3 regions of the Arthrobacter sp. L77 genome follow, and region 2 is predicted to be linked to each of the others. Evidence: riboswitches for the same ligand, from Rfam matches in the RefSeq annotation. Region 2 holds a riboswitch; each other region holds the start of a gene.
What was found. Region 2 has a riboswitch for S-adenosylmethionine ahead of RY94_RS09450 (LLM class flavin-dependent oxidoreductase). Riboswitches for the same ligand answer to the same signal wherever they lie in the genome.
Positions count from the first base shown of each region.

Region 1: linked by a shared signal. The riboswitch ahead of RY94_RS02900 (ABC transporter substrate-binding protein) and the one ahead of RY94_RS09450 (LLM class flavin-dependent oxidoreductase) in region 2 are both predicted to bind S-adenosylmethionine.
Region 3: linked by a shared signal. The riboswitch ahead of RY94_RS07310 (O-acetylhomoserine aminocarboxypropyltransferase/cysteine synthase family protein) and the one ahead of RY94_RS09450 (LLM class flavin-dependent oxidoreductase) in region 2 are both predicted to bind S-adenosylmethionine.

Region 1 is NZ_JWSU01000004.1:62,041-67,272, forward strand. Features, by position in the region: gene RY94_RS02885 (energy-coupling factor transporter transmembrane component T family protein) at 1-719, shown strand, start outside; gene RY94_RS02890 (amino acid ABC transporter ATP-binding protein) at 887-1,624, opposite strand; gene RY94_RS02895 (amino acid ABC transporter permease) at 1,621-2,385, opposite strand; gene RY94_RS02900 (ABC transporter substrate-binding protein) at 2,396-3,310, opposite strand; SAM riboswitch class IV at 3,481-3,598, opposite strand; gene RY94_RS02905 (aminodeoxychorismate lyase) at 3,707-4,585, opposite strand; gene yjfF (galactofuranose ABC transporter, permease protein YjfF) at 4,619-5,232, opposite strand, start outside.
Region 2 is NZ_JWSU01000005.1:304,599-309,830, forward strand. Features, by position in the region: gene RY94_RS09445 (SDR family oxidoreductase) at 56-709, opposite strand; gene RY94_RS09450 (LLM class flavin-dependent oxidoreductase) at 1,010-2,398, opposite strand; SAM riboswitch class IV at 2,435-2,548, opposite strand; gene RY94_RS09455 (ArsR/SmtB family transcription factor) at 2,734-3,351, shown strand; gene RY94_RS09460 (hypothetical protein) at 3,348-3,566, shown strand; gene RY94_RS09465 (SDR family NAD(P)-dependent oxidoreductase) at 3,578-4,336, opposite strand; gene RY94_RS09470 (GNAT family N-acetyltransferase) at 4,453-4,746, shown strand; gene RY94_RS09475 (TetR/AcrR family transcriptional regulator) at 4,743-5,232, opposite strand, start outside.
Region 3 is NZ_JWSU01000004.1:989,628-994,859, forward strand. Features, by position in the region: gene RY94_RS17745 (hypothetical protein) at 1-898, shown strand, start outside; gene RY94_RS07305 (CoA-binding protein) at 895-1,407, opposite strand; gene RY94_RS07310 (O-acetylhomoserine aminocarboxypropyltransferase/cysteine synthase family protein) at 1,404-2,783, opposite strand; SAM riboswitch class I at 2,875-2,979, opposite strand; gene RY94_RS07315 (hypothetical protein) at 3,064-3,294, shown strand; cyclic di-AMP (ydaO/yuaA leader) riboswitch at 3,415-3,597, shown strand; gene RY94_RS07320 (LysM peptidoglycan-binding domain-containing protein) at 3,601-4,500, shown strand; gene acs (acetate--CoA ligase) at 4,592-5,232, opposite strand, start outside.

The DNA of each region.
Region 1 (5,232 bases), on a different contig from region 2:
CCGTGGTCATCACCCTCGCGCTCATGGCCAGCATCGACTGGGTCAGCGCCGCGGTGGTGCTCGGCTGCGAGCTCGCCCTCATGCCGCTGCTGGGCATCAGCGTGGTGGGGCTCGCCCGGCGGATCTGGCCCCTGCTGGTGGCCGCCCTGCTCGGGGCCTACGGGACGGCGCTGCTCGCCGGGAAGACGGGCGGCGTGCTGCTCGACGTCGGGCCGTTCCTGTTCACCGAGGGCTCCGTGGCCGCCGGGACCGCCGTCGGGCTGCGCGGTCTGGCGCTCGCCCTGCCGGGGATCTTCATCCTGCTCACCACGGACCCCACCGACCTGGCGGACGCCCTGGCGCAGAAGCTCCGCCTCCCGCACCGCTTCGTCCTCGGGGCGCTGGCGTCGCTGCGGCTCGTGGGCCTGCTGGTGGAGCAGTGGGAGATGCTCGGGCTCGCCCGGCACGCGCGCGGGATCGGGTCGGACGGCTCGCTCGTCGCCCGGGCCCGGAACCTGCTCGGGCAGTCGTTCGGCCTGATCGTGCAGGCCATCCGGCGCGCCACCCGGCTGGCCACGGCCATGGAGGCGCGCGGCTTCGGCGGCGGGGCGCGCACCTGGGCCAGGACGAGCACGTACACGGCGCTCGACGTCGGGGTGGCCGGCGTCGGACTCGTCATCGCGGCGGGGGCGACGACGGCGGCCGTCCTGGCCGGGACCTGGAACTTCATCCTGTCCTGACCATCCGGTCGCGATGGCGTACCGGATCCGGGGGCTTCGGCGGCCGCCGGCGCGTGTCGGGGAGGACACGCCGTCGCAGGAGAACCGTCCGGGCCGGAAGTCCCCGGAGACGGCACCGGGGGCCCGCTCGAGCGGACCCCCGGTGCCGGGCAGGTGGAACGAGGTGCCTAGAGCACGTCCGAGAGGAACGACCTCAGGCGGGGCGTCTGCGCGTCGTCGAAGATCGCGGCCGGGGGGCCGGACTCCACCACGACGCCGCCGTCCATGAACGTCACGGTGTCGGAGACGTTGCGGGAGAAGCCCATCTCGTGGGTGACCACGACCATGGTCATGCCCGCCGTCGCGAGATCCGCCATGAGTGCCAGGACGCCCTTGACGAGCTCGGGGTCCAGTGCGGAGGTGGCCTCGTCGAAGAACATGACCTCCGGGTCCATGGCCAGCGCGCGGGCGATCGCGACGCGCTGCTGCTGGCCGCCGGAGAGGTTGCCGGGGCGGACGTCGGCCTTGTGCTTCAGGCCCACGAGGTCCAGCTGGGCGAGGGCCTTGCTCCGGGCCTCGTCCGCCGACATCCTCCGGAGCTTGCGCAGCGCGAGGGAGACGTTGTCCAGCACGGTCTTGTGCGGGAACAGGTTGAACTGCTGGAACACCATGCCGATGCGCCGTCGCAGCTCGTCCGGGTTGTCCTTCAGGACGGACCGGCCGTCCAGGAGGATGTCCCCCTGATCCGGTTCGATGAGCCGGTTCAGGACGCGCAGGAGGGTGGACTTGCCGGACCCGGAGGGGCCGATGACGGACGCCGTCGTGCCCCGCTCCACGTGCAGGTCGATCCCGCGCAGCACGTGGTTGGAGCCGAAGGACAGGTGCAGGTTCTTCCCCGTCAGGGTCCCTGATTCGATCGTCTTCATGCCTTCGCTCCTTCACCGATCTTCGCGGCCAGTTCGTCCGGTTCGGGCTTCTGCTTCTTGCCCACGCGGAGCCGGTTGTCGATGAAGTTGACCAGGTGCGTGAGCGGGATGGTCAGGCACAGGTAGAGCACACCGGCCGCGATGAGCGGTGACAGGTTGCCGGTGTTGCTCGCGGCGTCGTTGCCCACCCGGAAGAGCTCGCGCTCACTGGCGACGAGGCCGATGAAGTAGATGAGCGAGGACTCCTTGATGAGCGAGATGAACTGGTTCACCAGGGCCGGCAGCACGCGCCGCACGCCCTGGGGGATCACGACGAGCTGCATCGACGAGCCGTAGCTGAAGCCGAGGGCCCGCGACGCCTCCAGCTGTCCCTTCTCCACGCTCTGGATCCCGGAGCGGAAGATCTCGCCGATGTACGCCGAGGCGATCAGCGAGAGGGCGAGGATGCCCAGCGGGTACGGGCTCGTGCTGCCCGTGATCTCCCGGAGGATCGGGCCGAGCCCGAGTCCGATGAGCAGGATGATCACGACGGCGGGCAGCCCGCGGAAGATGTCCGTGTAGATGCGGGCGATCCACCGCAGCACGCGGTTGCGCGAGATCCCCATGACGGCGAGGATCATGCCGACGATCGTCCCGATGATCCCCGACGCCAGGGCGAGCATGAGCGTGTTCGGCAGTCCGACGGTCAGCAGGTCCGGCAGGACGGCCGCCATCGCCTCCCAGTCGAAGAAGGTCTTCCCGAGCTGTTCGAGGGCATCCATGCAGGGACCGCTACTCTACTTCCACGGCTTTGCTGCCGGGCTTCCAGTCGGAGGGCATCTCGCGGTCCGGGTACCACTCCTCGGTGAGCTCGGTCCACGTGCCGTCGGCGACGACGGCGTCGAGGCCCGCGTTGAGGGCGTCGATGAGCGGCTGGTTGTCGCTGTTCACGGCGTACGCGGTGAAGTTCTCGGTGTTGATGATGGTCTCGGCGATCGTGGTGTCGTCGCCGTCCTTCACCTGGCCGGTGGCCTGCTGCGACGGGGCCACCCAGGCGTCCACCTGTCCGTTCTTCACGTTCGCGTAGACGGTGTTGTAGTCGGGGAAGCGCACCGGCTCGAGGCCGAGGGTGTTGGAGACGTAGTCGTCCTGGACGGTGCCCTGGACCACGCCGATGCGGGTGCTCTCCGAGAGGGAGTCGAAGCCCGTGACGGAGGAGCCGTTCTTCGTGACGACGGCCATGTAGCCGAAGTCGTAGCCGTTGGTGAAGCCGACGTTCTCGCGGCGCTCCGCGGTGGTGGAGATCGAGGAGGATCCGACGTCGAACTGCTTGTTCTGCACCTGGGCGAGGAGCGCGGAGAAGTCGGTGGACGCGAACTCGACCTCGAGGCCCAGCTTGTCGCCGATGGCGCGCAGCAGCTCGTTGTCGTAGCCGGTGAAGACGCCGTCCTCGAGGAAGATGTTCGGCGGGGCGTCGGAGAGCGTGCCGACGCGCAGCGTGCCGTCGGTGACGAGGCCGAGCTCCGCGACGTCGATCTCGTCGATCGGCGTGGTGGTGTCGGTCGTGTACTGGTCGAGCGACTGCTGGTCGCTGCCGGCCAGGGCGTCGGTGGTCTCGGTGGGCTCGCTGCTGCCGCTGCCGCAGGAGACGGTCAGGGCGAGGAAGGGGACGGCGAAAGCCGCCAGGACCTTGCGGGAGATGTTCATGGTGTCCTTCGAAGTGCCGGCCCGGATGGGGGCGCGGGGAACGGGGGATGGTGCGGGGGACGCCGGATCACGGCGACTGGGGACAGGCTGCTGGGTGACACGCTCACTGTTCTGGGCTGTGCGAGGGTGCGGGTTCCGTCACCGGGGAATGGTCCGGGACAGGCCGCACGACGCCGTACTTGCCAACCGGGGGACTTGTCCCGGCGGCCGAATCTTCACCTGGAGCACCCCACTACGGGAGAGGGTTGCTGTCCAGCCGGCCAGGGCCGAGGGCTGGAACTCTTGATTGCAGGCAAAACGCTAGGGCAGCACGGAGCATCGGGTCAAAACGGGAGGTGCCGGAAACCGACACTTGACGTAGCAGAAGGGCCTCAGGGCGCCCTTTTGTGGCGGAGATTACACGAAACGGTCCACGAGATCGGTGAGTTCGGCCGTCAGGGCGGTCGAGGTGCGCAGCTCCTGGCCGTCCAGCGAGAGCACCGGCGCGAGGAGCCGGATGCTCGAGATCAGCCACACGGCGTCGGCCTCGAGGAGATCGCGCGGTTCCAGCGGCCCGTAGCCGAGCTCCCACCCCTGCTCCTTCGCCGCGGCGAACAGCGCGCTCTGCGAGGTTCCCGGGAGGATCCCGCTCTCGAGCTGCGGCGTGAGGAGGGTCTTCCGGCCGTCGCGCTCGTAGGCGAGGAGCACGGTCGACGTCGGGCCTTCCAGGACCTTGCCGTCGGAGGAGGTGAAGATGACGTCGTCGGCCCCGTGCGCCTTCGCGTACCGGACGGCGGCCATGTTCACGGCGTAGGAGAGGGTCTTCGCGCCCATGAGCAGCCAGGGCGCGCGCTGGGCGACGGTGCTGTCGTACCCGCGCTCGAGGAAGAGGACCCTCAGGCCCGTCTCGCGCTGCCGGAGGGTGGCCTCCGGCACGCGGGCCACCTGCACCCAGGCCGTGGCCCGCCCGGCGCCCTCCACCCCGCGGGTGGCGATCAGCTTCACGACGGCGTGTCCCTGGTCCGGTTCCGCGGCCGCGAACTCGCGCAGGCCCGTGCGGATCGCGCGGCTCCAGGCCTCGGCGTCCGGCACGGTGAGGTCCAGGGCGGCGGCCGACGACGCGAGGCGGGCCAGGTGCGCCTGCTCCTTGCGGGGGGCTCCGTCGACGGCGAGCAGGGATTCGAAGAGGCCGTCCCCGCGGGTGGCGCCGAGGTCGGTGGCCATCAGCTGCGGCTGGGACGCGTCGACCACCCTGCCGTCGTCATGGGCCGGGTCCAGGAACACTAGAACAGTCATGGGCCACAGCGTAGCCGCCGGGACCCCGCGGCCTCAGGTGAGCCTGACCTTCCGGGTGAAGAGTTTCTGCAGCAGGATGAAGACGAGGAGCAGGGCGCCGATCACGATGCGCGTCCACCAGGAGCTCAGCGTGCCCTCGTAGGAGATGAAGGTCTGGACGATCCCGAGCACGAGCACCCCCGTCAGGGAGCCGAGCACGTAGCCGTACCCTCCGGTCAGCAGGGTCCCGCCCACCACGACCGCCGCGATGGCGTCGAGTTCCAGCCCGGTGGCCGCCAGGCTGTACCCGGAGAGGCTGTAGAACGAGAAGAGGATCCCGGCGATCGAGGAGCACAGGCCGCTGATCCCGTACACGAGGACCTTGGTGCGCGGGACGGCGAGACCCATGAGCAGCGCCGAGGACTCGCCGCCACCGATCGCGTACACGGTCCGTCCGAACCGCGTCTGGTGCAGCACGTAGAACGCGACGGCGACCACGAGGAGGGCGATCACGACACCGGGGGAGACGAACAGCCTGCCCACCAGCGGGATCCTCGCCTGCGCCATGGAGGTGAAGAAGGGGTTGGTCACGGTGATGGAATCGACGCTGATGACGTAGCAGAGACCCCGCGCCAGGAACAGGCCCGCAAGGGTGACGATGAAGGGCT
Region 2 (5,232 bases):
GCACACAGAAGGCGGCGCCCACACAGTGAACGCCGCCTTCATCGTGCTGGTCGGACTACAGTGCAGCCTCGATGGCCTCCGCGACCGGCGTCTCACCGGTGTTGAACTGGATGGTCTTGTCGACCGTGCCGAGGTTACCGAGGACGACGGCGGCCACGAGTGCGACATCCTCGCGTGCCACCGAGTCCTGCTGCGGCTCGGCGGACACCTCGATCATCCCGGTTCCCGGGTCCGTGGTGAGTGCTCCCGGCTGGAGGATGGTCCAGGCGAGCTCCGAGTTGCGCAGGTGCTCATCAGCCGCGGCCTTCGCCTCGGCGTAATGGAAGAAGCCGTTGTCCTCGGGGACACCGTGGTCCTTACGTGCCCCGAGGTAGGACACCATGACATAGCGCCCCACGGACGCCTCCTGGGCGGCGTCCATCGAGCGGATCGCAGCATCCCGATCCACGGCATACGTCGCCTCGGGGCTCGCGCCACCTGCGCCTGCAGACCAGACGACGGCGTCATGGCCACGGAAGACATCGGCCATCTGCTCCACCGACAGCTCGGAGACGTCCGCGACAACGGGGGTTGCCCCGGCCTGCTCGACGTCGCCGGCGTGGTCCTGGTTACGGAAGACCGAGCTGACCTGGTGGCCCTGGCTCGTGAGGATCTTCGTGAGATGCAGGGCTACTTTTCCGTGCCCACCGATGATGGCTACGCGTGACATGGGAACTCCTTCTGTCGGATGACTGGTCGTCGGATACCTTGTCTTCGACGCTAGTCCCCCGCACCTCGGGCTGGCCACCTTCCCGCGACTGTTCCGCCGCGAGCGCAGGTCTATTCCCAGCTGAAGCCACCAATGCCCCACGCTTACTGAGGCAAATGACGCGCCAGGGCGGACGAACCACGACGCTCCCGCCATACCCGCCTGGTGCCAATGACCGACCCCACCGACACGTAAGGCGGAGACTACCCGTGGCGCCCGAACCACGCCCGCCGGGTCGACGATGACCAACCCGGCGACGCGTCAGGGGCGGACCGGCGCTAGCCGATACTGCGCACCGCGGTGCTCCTCGGGCAGGCGGTCGCCCTTCCCGAACAGCTTCTGACGCAGTGTTCCCTCCGTGTATTCGGTGGGATAGGCACCACGCTTCTGCAGTTCCGGCACGACGAACTCGATGATGTCCTCGAAGGTCCCCGGGGTGATCGCATAGGCGAGGTTGAAGCCGTCGACGTCGGTCTCCTCGACCCACGCCTGGAGCTCGTCGGCGACCTGCACACCCGAACCGACGATGCGCGGCCCGAGCCCACCGATCCCCGCCGACTCGGCGATGTCCCGCACGGTCCACGGCGACCCGTCGTCGTTCACCTTCTGGAAGTTCGCGACGGCGGACTGGATGGCGTTGGACTTCACGTTGCCGAGCGGTTCGTCCGGATCGTAGACGGAAAGGTCCACACCGAGCCATCCCGAGACGAGCACGAGGGCACCCTCATAGCTGACGTACTGCTGGTAATCGGCGTGCTTGGCCTGGGCCTTCTCCTCGGTCTCGTCCGTGATCACGGTGAGCAGGGTATAGATCCGCACCGAGTAGCGGTCACGACCCTCGGCCTCGACCGCATCCCTGATCTTCCTGACCACGTCCTTCAGCTTCTCCTTCGTGGGTGCAGCGACGAACACCGCCTCGGCGTTACCTGCCGCGAAGGCGATGCCCCGGGAGGACGCTCCGGCCTGGAAGATGACCGGCGTCCGCTGTGGTGAGGGCTCACTGAGGTGGATGCCCGGGACCTTGAAGTACGTGCCGTCGTGGCCGATCTCGTGGACCTTGGCCGGATCCGTGAAGACGCCCGTCTCGCGGTCGCGGACCACGGCGTCGTCCTCCCACGACCCCTCGAGCAGCTTGTAGAGGACCTCGAGGTACTCGTCCGCGTGGTCGTAGCGCGCGTCGTGTTCGAGCTGGTCCTCCTGGCCCATGTTGCGTGCAGCGGACGGCAGGTAGCCGGTCACCACGTTCCAGCCGACCCGCCCCTTGGTGAGGTGGTCCAGCGTGGAGAGTCTGCGCGCGAAGGGGTACGGGTGCTCGTAGGCGGTGCCGGCGGTGACGCCGAACCCGAGGTGCTCGGTGACGAGCGCCATGGCCGAGACGAGCAGGAACGGATCGTTGACCGGGGTCTGCGTCCCCTGCCTCAGGGTGGCCTCGTTGGAGCCGCCGAAGACGTCGTAGGTGCCGAGGACGTCGGCGATGAAGACGCCGTCGAACAGTCCCTTCTCCAGGGTCTTCGCCAGGTCGGCCCAGTAGCCCAGTTCCTTGTAGCGCCAGGACTGATCCTCGGGGTGACGCCACAGACCCGGCGACTGATGGCCCACACAGTTCATGTCGAAGGCGTTGAACCGGATACGGCGTGGTGATGCGGGCATGAAGAGTCCTCACGTCGGGGCACTGCCGTGGCGGAAGCGCCATACTTGCCCGCACTGCCTGTGCCGGGCCGAATCCTCACCTGGGGCACCCCGCTACAGCGAGGGGGTTGCCGTCCAACAAACCAGGGTTTTGCGTTGGAGCTCTTGATTCTGGTCTCGAGCGTAGGTGGGCCGGCACGCCGTCGTCCACCCGCCGTCGTCACGGGGCGTCACGCCTCGAACCTCCCCCGCCGCCCGGAGAAGGTCCGACGACGGCGGTCGGCATTCGCACGAAAGGGACCAAAAAGTGCAAAGAAAGCATTGCAAACATATCTTTGCGCGTGCACACTGGAGGCATGAAGGAGAGCACAGGCAACACAGGACACCCGTCGGAGGACGGCAACCGCATCCTGGACGGAGCGGCACTCAAGGCCCTCGCCCACCCTCTCAGGGTCCAGTTACTCGAGGTCCTGTCTAGCTACGGGCCGCAGACCGCGAGCAGCATCGGCAAGAGGGTCGGCGAATCGAGTGGGGCAACGAGCTACCACCTGCGGCAGCTCGCGCGCCACGGCCTCGTCCGCGAGGTGGAACGGGGCTCCGCACGGGAGCGGTGGTGGGAACGCCCCCGCGGATCCCTGACGCTCAGCACCCCCGAACTCGAGCAGGACCCCACCACACGGGAAGCCACGCGGCAGGTGAACCGCCAGTTCGAACGCGGCCGCTCCGAAGCTCTCGCCACCTTCATGGCCAGTGGTTCCGAGTCCATCCCGCCCGAGTGGGCGGACGCAGCCGTGATCGCGACGATGAACGCCCACCTGACGGTGGACCAGCTCGCAGCCCTCACCCGGGACATGAGCGAGATCTTCCGCGAGAAGCTCGACGCCTACCGCTCCGAACCGGGCACCCCGGGAACCCGGCCCGTCCAGATCCACTTCAACGCCTTCCCCCTCATCGATCCCCAGGAGACGACATGACCAGCACAACCCTTCACGCCGGCTACCCGGCGCTCGCCGGATCATCCCGCGGAGGACTCACATCCCGGACGCTCATCCGCCTGGGCACCGCGTTCATCGCAGCAGGATCCTCTCTCGCCTCAGCAAAGGGCACCGACGTGGAGCTCTTCCACCGCCACCTCGAGCGCAGGACGGATCTGCGGGCCGCCGCCCACAGCGGCATCCATCTCCTCTAGCCGCCCTGTAGCTACCGCAGGTAGGACGCCCCATTGACGTCCACCACGGTGCCGCTGACCCAGAGCGGAGCATCGGTAGCGAGCCACGTGACCGTCTGCGCCACCTCCTCCGGCGTCGCGACGCGATTGAACGGACTCTGTGCGCGCACCGCGTCGCCACCCGGGCCGTCGAGCACTGTCCTGCCCATGTCGGTCTCGACGAATCCCGGCGCGACGGCGGCAGCAAGGATCCCGTGCGGTGCGAGCGCCACCGCGAGGGACTGTGTCATGGAGTGCAACGCCGCCTTGCTCGCACCGTAGGCCGGTGTGACGGGCTCGCCCCGGTAGGCTCCGCGTGATCCGACGCTGATCAGCCGTCCGCCCTCCGGCCCCGCCGGCCGGTCGAGGAGATGCCGCGCGACCAGCCAGGCCAGGTTCGCCGGCCCCAGCAGATTCACGTCCAGCGTGCGGCGCCACGCTTCCTGCCAGTCCGCGAAGGACACGGTGTCGATCGGATGCGCCTCGAACATGCCGGCGTTGTTGACCAGCACGTCGAGAGTGCCCAGCCCACCCACGGCCTCGTCGACGATGCGACTGCAGGCCTCGGAATCACCGACGTCGCCGACGACCACCACGTGTCCGTCGCCCGGAAGCGCATCGCGCACCGCCGTGGCGGCGCGCCCATCACGGCCGGCATGGACGGCGACACGATGCCCACGCCCTGCGAGATCATGGGCGATGGCTGCACCGATGCCCCTGCTTGCACCGGTCACCAGAATCTTCGATGTCATGGTTCAGACCGTACCTCGCGTGCGGCACCGCAGCGGAGAGGCCGGGCCCCGGCAGGAGAAGTGACCACCGGACATGGCACGTTGACCCCGGTCGGTACGGATGCGAGGGTGGCTGGATGAGCACCGACACCCCGGACGTCCAGGTCAGCAACAACGAGGCAGAGAGCCGCTACGTGGCCACCCTCGACGGCAGCCCTGTCGGTACCGCCGCCTATGAGCGGTCCGGCGATTCGATCACCTTCACGCACACGGTCGTCGACCGGGACGTCGAGGGTCGCGGGATCGGAAGCACCCTCATCGGGTATGCGCTCGACGACGCCCGCCGGCAGCACCTCACGGTCGTTCCCCAGTGCGAATTCGTGGCGGCCTTCATCGAGGAGAACCCCGACTACCAGGACCTGACGGCTTAGGCCGCTCCCCTGATCCCCTCGCGCAGGGCCGCGTCGATGAGCACTTCGGCGGCACGGCGCGCCTGACCCGCAGCTTCCGAGGAACCGGCGATCGCCGCCGTCGTCTGCGCGCCTTCGGCGAGGATCGACAGCTGTGGCGCCAGGTACGGCGGCGCTCCCGCCGCCTCCGCCAGGTCCCCGACGTACTCCTGGAACGACTCCTTGTGCTTCCTCGCATACTCGGCGACGTCAGGGCTCATTGCGCCGAGTTCGGCGAAACTGTTGATGAAGCCGCAGCCGCGGAAGGAATCCTCGCCGAACCACTGCGCGAGGTAGTCGAAGATCGCGAGAAGCCGGGCCCGCGGACAGTCTCCACCGCGGACCTGCGCATCGAGCCCCTCCGTCCAGGACCGGTGTCGGCGTTCGAGGACGGCCATGACGATGCTGCTCTTGGACGGGAACTCCTGGTAGAGCCTCTTGAGCGAGACGTGCGCTGCCGAGCGCAAT
Region 3 (5,232 bases), on a different contig from region 2:
GTCCGCCGAGGCCCCGGCCCGGTCGCTCGCGGAGCCGGTTCCTGCGCCGTCGGCCGCGGCGGAGGTGGGCCGGTCGGCCGATGCCGGTCCCCCCGTGACGGACGCCGGTCCGCCCGCGGACCATGCGGTGCCGCGTGGCCCGGCAGGCGCCGGTCCGTCCGGTCCGGAACACACCCCGCCTACTGCCGCCCCGGATGGGCCGGCCGCTGCGGGTCCACCCGCTGCAGTCCCTCCCGCGCGCCAGGCGCCCCCCGCCGGGACTCCTGCTGCTGAGGCGCCCCCGGCCGCTGTCCCCCCGGGTGCGGCGTCACCCGTGGGACCGGCGGGATCCGCGCCGGCGCCCGGACGCGAGCGTCGCTCCATGGCGGCGCCGCTCGCGTCCGGGAGCACCGTGCCGGGAAGCCCGGTGCCCGGGAGCACCGTGCCGGGAGGCCGGGCCCCGGGGACAGCGGTCCCCGGGAACGGACAGGCAGGCGGTCCGGCTGCCGGGAACGGAAAGCCGGTCGATCCGGCCACAGGCGACGGGAAGATGGGTCCGGCCCCCGGGCAGGGGACGGCGGACAGCCCGGTCCCCGGCAGGGGCACGGCAGGCGGTCCGGTCCCCGGGAACGGGACCGCGAAGGCGGGCGGCCGGGGTCCCGAGGTCCGGCAGCTGAAGCAGCCCGGGCCGGGGGCTCCGGACGGTCCTGCTGCCGACCCGCGGGAGAGCGGCGCGTCCGCTGATGGGCGGGCTGTCCCCGCGCCGCAGGGCAGGGTGTGGCTCCTCGCGCCCGCGGGCGGTCCCGGGCAGGTCCCGTCCGTGCCCGGCACCGGGGATCCCGGCGCGGAGGAGGCGACGTTCGTGCCCGGCCCCGTCCCGGCGCCGGATGATCCCGCCGGGCTGCCGGACCTCCGCTAGGAGGTGAGCTGCCGCTTGGAGGAGATGACGCCGGTGTTGAACCCGGCGAGGTTGAGCCCGCCGTGGAAGCGTGCGTGCTCGATCTTGATGCAGCGGTCCATCACCACGTCCAGGCCTGCGGCTTCGGCGTCGCGCGCCACGTCCTCGTGCCAGGACCCCAGCTGCAGCCAGAGCGTCCTCGCGCCGACGTCGAGCGCGTCCTGCAGCACCGAGGGCAGGTCGTCGTGCTTGCGGAACACGTCGACGACGTCGGGCACCTCGGGCAGGTCCTTCAGCGACGCGTAGGCCGGCTGGCCGAGGATCTCCTTCGCCACCGGGTTCACGAAGTACAGGCGGTAGGGGGAGGAGGACTGCAGGTAGGTCGCGACGAAGTAGGACGCTCGCGAGGGCTTGTCCGACGCGCCGACGATCGCCACCGACCGCGCACTCCTCAGCAGGTTCAGCCGTTCGGGTGCCGACGGCCCCTCCCAGGTCCGTTCCGGTGTCGTGTTGCCGGTGCTGCTGCTCATGCTCCCACTCCCACTGCCCGTGTTGCCGACGCGTCGTCGTCGTTCTCACCGGCCGCTTCCTGCGGCAGGTCCTCGAAGGCGGCGTCGGAGGCGTTCACCGCGATGTCCAGGGCCTGGTCCAGGTCCCAGAGGATGTCCTCGAGGTCCTCCAGCCCCACGGAGATGCGCACGAGGTCCTCGGGGACGCCCGCCGCGGCGAGCTGCTCGGCCGAGAGCTGCTGGTGCGTCGTCGAGCCCGGATGGATCACGAGGGTGCGGGAGTCGCCCACGTTCGCGAGGTGCGAGGCGAGCTGCAGCGACTCGATGAACTTCTGGCCCGCCCTGCGGCCGCCCCTGATGCCGAAGCTGAACACGGAGCCGGGGCCCTGCGGCAGGTAGGTCTTCGCCCGCTCATGATGCGCATGGGTGGGGAGCCCGGCGTAGTTGACGTATTCCACCCGCGGATCGGCCTGCAGCCACTCGGCGACGGCCAGGGCGTTCTCGAGGTGTTCGTCCAGGCGCTGCGCGAGGGTCTCGACCCCCTGCAGGAGCTGGAAGGCGGACATCGGCGAGAGGGAGGGCCCGATGTCGCGGAGCTGCTCGGTGCGCAGCTTGGTCAGGAACCCGTACTCCCCGAAGTTCGCCCACCACTGGATGTTGCCGTAGGACGGCACGGGTTCGGTCATCATGGGGAACTTGCCGTTGCCCCAGTCGAACCGGCCGCTCTCCACGATCACGCCGCCGAGCGTGGTGCCGTGCCCGCCGATGAACTTGGTGGCCGAGTGGATGACGATGTCCGCGCCGTGCTCGATGGGGCGCACCAGGTAGGGCGTGCTCAGCGTGGAGTCGACGATGAACGGGACGCCGGCGTCGTGGGCGACCTTCGCGAGGCCCGCGAGGTCGGCGATCTCGCCGGAAGGGTTCGCGATCACCTCGGCGTAGACCGCCTTGGTGTTGTCCTGGATGGCGGCCGCGTAGTCCGCGGGGTCCGTCCCGGGGACGAAGGTGGTCTCGATCCCGAACCGGCGCAGCGTGACGTCGAGCTGGGTGACGGTGCCGCCGTACAGCTGGGAGGCCGCGACGATGTGGTCCCCGGCCTGGCAGAGCGCCGCGAAGGTGATGAACTCCGCGCTCATGCCCGACGCCGTCGCCACCGCCCCGATCCCGCCCTCGAGGGAGGCGATGCGCTCCTCGAACGCGGCGACCGTGGGGTTGCCGATCCGCGAGTAGATGTTGCCGTACTTCTGCAGCGCGAAGAGGTTGGCGGCGTCGTTGGTGTCCTTGAACACGAAGGACGTCGTCTGGTAGATCGGGACCGCCCGGGCCCCGTGGGTGGCGTCGGGCGTGCCGCCCGCGTGCAGTGCGCGCGTGCGGAAACCGAAGGAACGTTCTGCCATCAGGCACCTGCCTTGCTGGATTCTGACACTGCGACGGTGGGTCGGAGGTCGGGGTGGGTGCCGCAGGCGGCCGGGACGATGCTCATGGTTCCCTCCATCGTTCTGGCAGTAGCACCCTCATGTCGCCGCGGGGACGCGGAGGCCAGGGTTGCTGCGGCGTCAGTGAGCCAGATCTCTCGGCCGCTCGGGATGGTCGGATCGAGTCTGACACCGGGCCGGTGCAGAACCAAACCATGTGTCCCCGTGTGAGGCAGGGGTTGCGGCGACCTAGGCTGGAGGGATGGAGGAATGGAGATCGGCAAGCCGGGCGCAGGACCGCAAGCTGTGGCAGACGCTCTGGTACGTCGGCGCCGCGCTGACGCTCACGCTGGCCAGCAGCATCCTCGTGGCCCTGGGCGGCTTTGGAGCGGCGGCCACGGACTGGTTCTACGTCCAGCAGGCGGTGCTGCTCTTGCTCAGTGCCGCCGGGACGGTCTTCGCCCTCCGTCGCTGGCGGACGCTGCGCGGCTGAGGAGCACTTCACCTCCTGTTACTCAAATGTGACAGAAGTGACTGCTGTTAGGTATGGTCAGCACGTGCTTCCGCGACCGTGGGGCGCTCCTGGACGGATTGCCGAGCCCTGCCGTCGTCCCGGACTCGTTTGCAACCACGAAAGGCAGGGACGGGGGAACCACTAGTTCCACCGGGCGCGCAGGAGACCCTGCAGGCGCCCTCGGGGTTAAGTCGCACCACATCACCCACGGGTGATGTCCGCGGCCGGGTGACTCCCATCCGAACCCGACAGCTCACCCCGCAGGCATGGGAGAGGTATAGAACCATGTCACGAAACATTTCTTCAGCGCGCCACCGTGCCGACGTCGACGGCAGTCTCGCGCTGCAGGGCCTGTCCCGCGCCGCCAAGGCCCACGCCACCGCCGTAGGCCGCCCCGTCGCGATCGCCGCCGTCACCTCGGGCCTCGCGCTCGGCGCCGTGGGCACCGCCCATGCCGGTGAGTACACCGAGCAGGGCACGACGACGGCCCCCGCGGTCGTCGCAGCACCGGCCGCCGGCGCCGCCGCGACGACGCACACCGTCGTCGCGGGTGACACCCTGGGCGCCGTCTCGGCACGCTACGGCGTCGACCTGACCGCGGTCCTCACGGCGAACGGCCTGTCCGTCGCATCGGTCATCTTCCCGGGCGACACCATCACCATCCCCACCGGCGGTGCCGCTGCGGCTCCGGCCCGGACGGTATCGGTGTCGGTGCCCGTCGCCGCGCCCGCGGCGTTCGTGGCGGCTGCTCCCGCGGCGCCGGTCCAGCAGGCCGCTGCTGTCGCCCCCGCTCCGGCCGTGTCCACGGCTCCGGCGCCGGGCGTGCAGCTGGCCTCCGCCGGCATCACCCCGATCGCGACCTCCGGCAGCGCCGGCGGTACCCTCCTTGCTTCCGCCCAGTCGCAGCTCGCCGCCGGTGCCGTCCAGGACTGCACCATCCTGGTCGAGAAGGCGCTGCGCGCCGCGGGCATCCCCGCGGGCGATCTCGGCCCCTCGCAGTTCTTCCGGTTCGGCCCCACCGTGGGCACCCCGGCTCCGGGTGACCTCGTCATCACCGGCGGTCACGTCGCGATCTACGCCGGCGGCGGCCAGGTCATCAGCAGCGGCATGAACGGCGCGAACCTCACCATGAAGCACTCCCTCTCGGATCTCCCGGGAGCCTCCTTCGTCCGGGTCGCTGGCTGACACCGGAACGAACCACACGCGGGAAGCGGCAGGCGCTTGGACGGGGCCCCTGCCGCTTCCTTCTTTTAACGCCGGATCGCCCGAGGGCGCATCACCGGCGGGACAGCACGTCCTGGATCCCAGGGATGCACCCTTCGTTCTGCAGGGAGGTGGTGTCCCCGAGCGCTGAGCCCTCGTAGAGCTGCGTCAGCAGGCGGCGCATGATCTTCCCGGAGCGCGTCTTCGGCACGTCGGGTACGACGACGACGGCGGACGGCCGCGCGATCGGCCCGATGGCCGTCGCGACATGGGCGCGGAGCGTCGAGGCGACGTCCGTGTCCGGATCGGCGCCCGAGGCCAGCACCACGAACGCCGCGATGGCATGGCCCGTCAGGGGATCGGGCACGGGGCAGGCGCCGGCCTCGGTGACGAGCGGGTGGGCCACGAGCGCCGACTCGATCTCGATCGTGGACAGCCGGTGGCCCGAGACGTTGATGACGTCGTCCACGCGGCCCAGGATCCAGGTGTCGCCGTCGTCGTCGTACCGTGCGCCGTCGCCGGCCAGGAACCAGCCCTGCGCCGCGAACGTCCGCCAGTAGGAGTCGAGGTAGCGCTGCGGGTCGCCCCACACGGTGCGTGCCATCGCCGGGCCGTGACGGTCCACCACGATCAGGCCCTGCACGCCCGGCGGGACGGGACGGCCCTCCTCGTCGACGATGCGCGTGCTGACCCCGGGCAGTGCGCGGGCGGCGC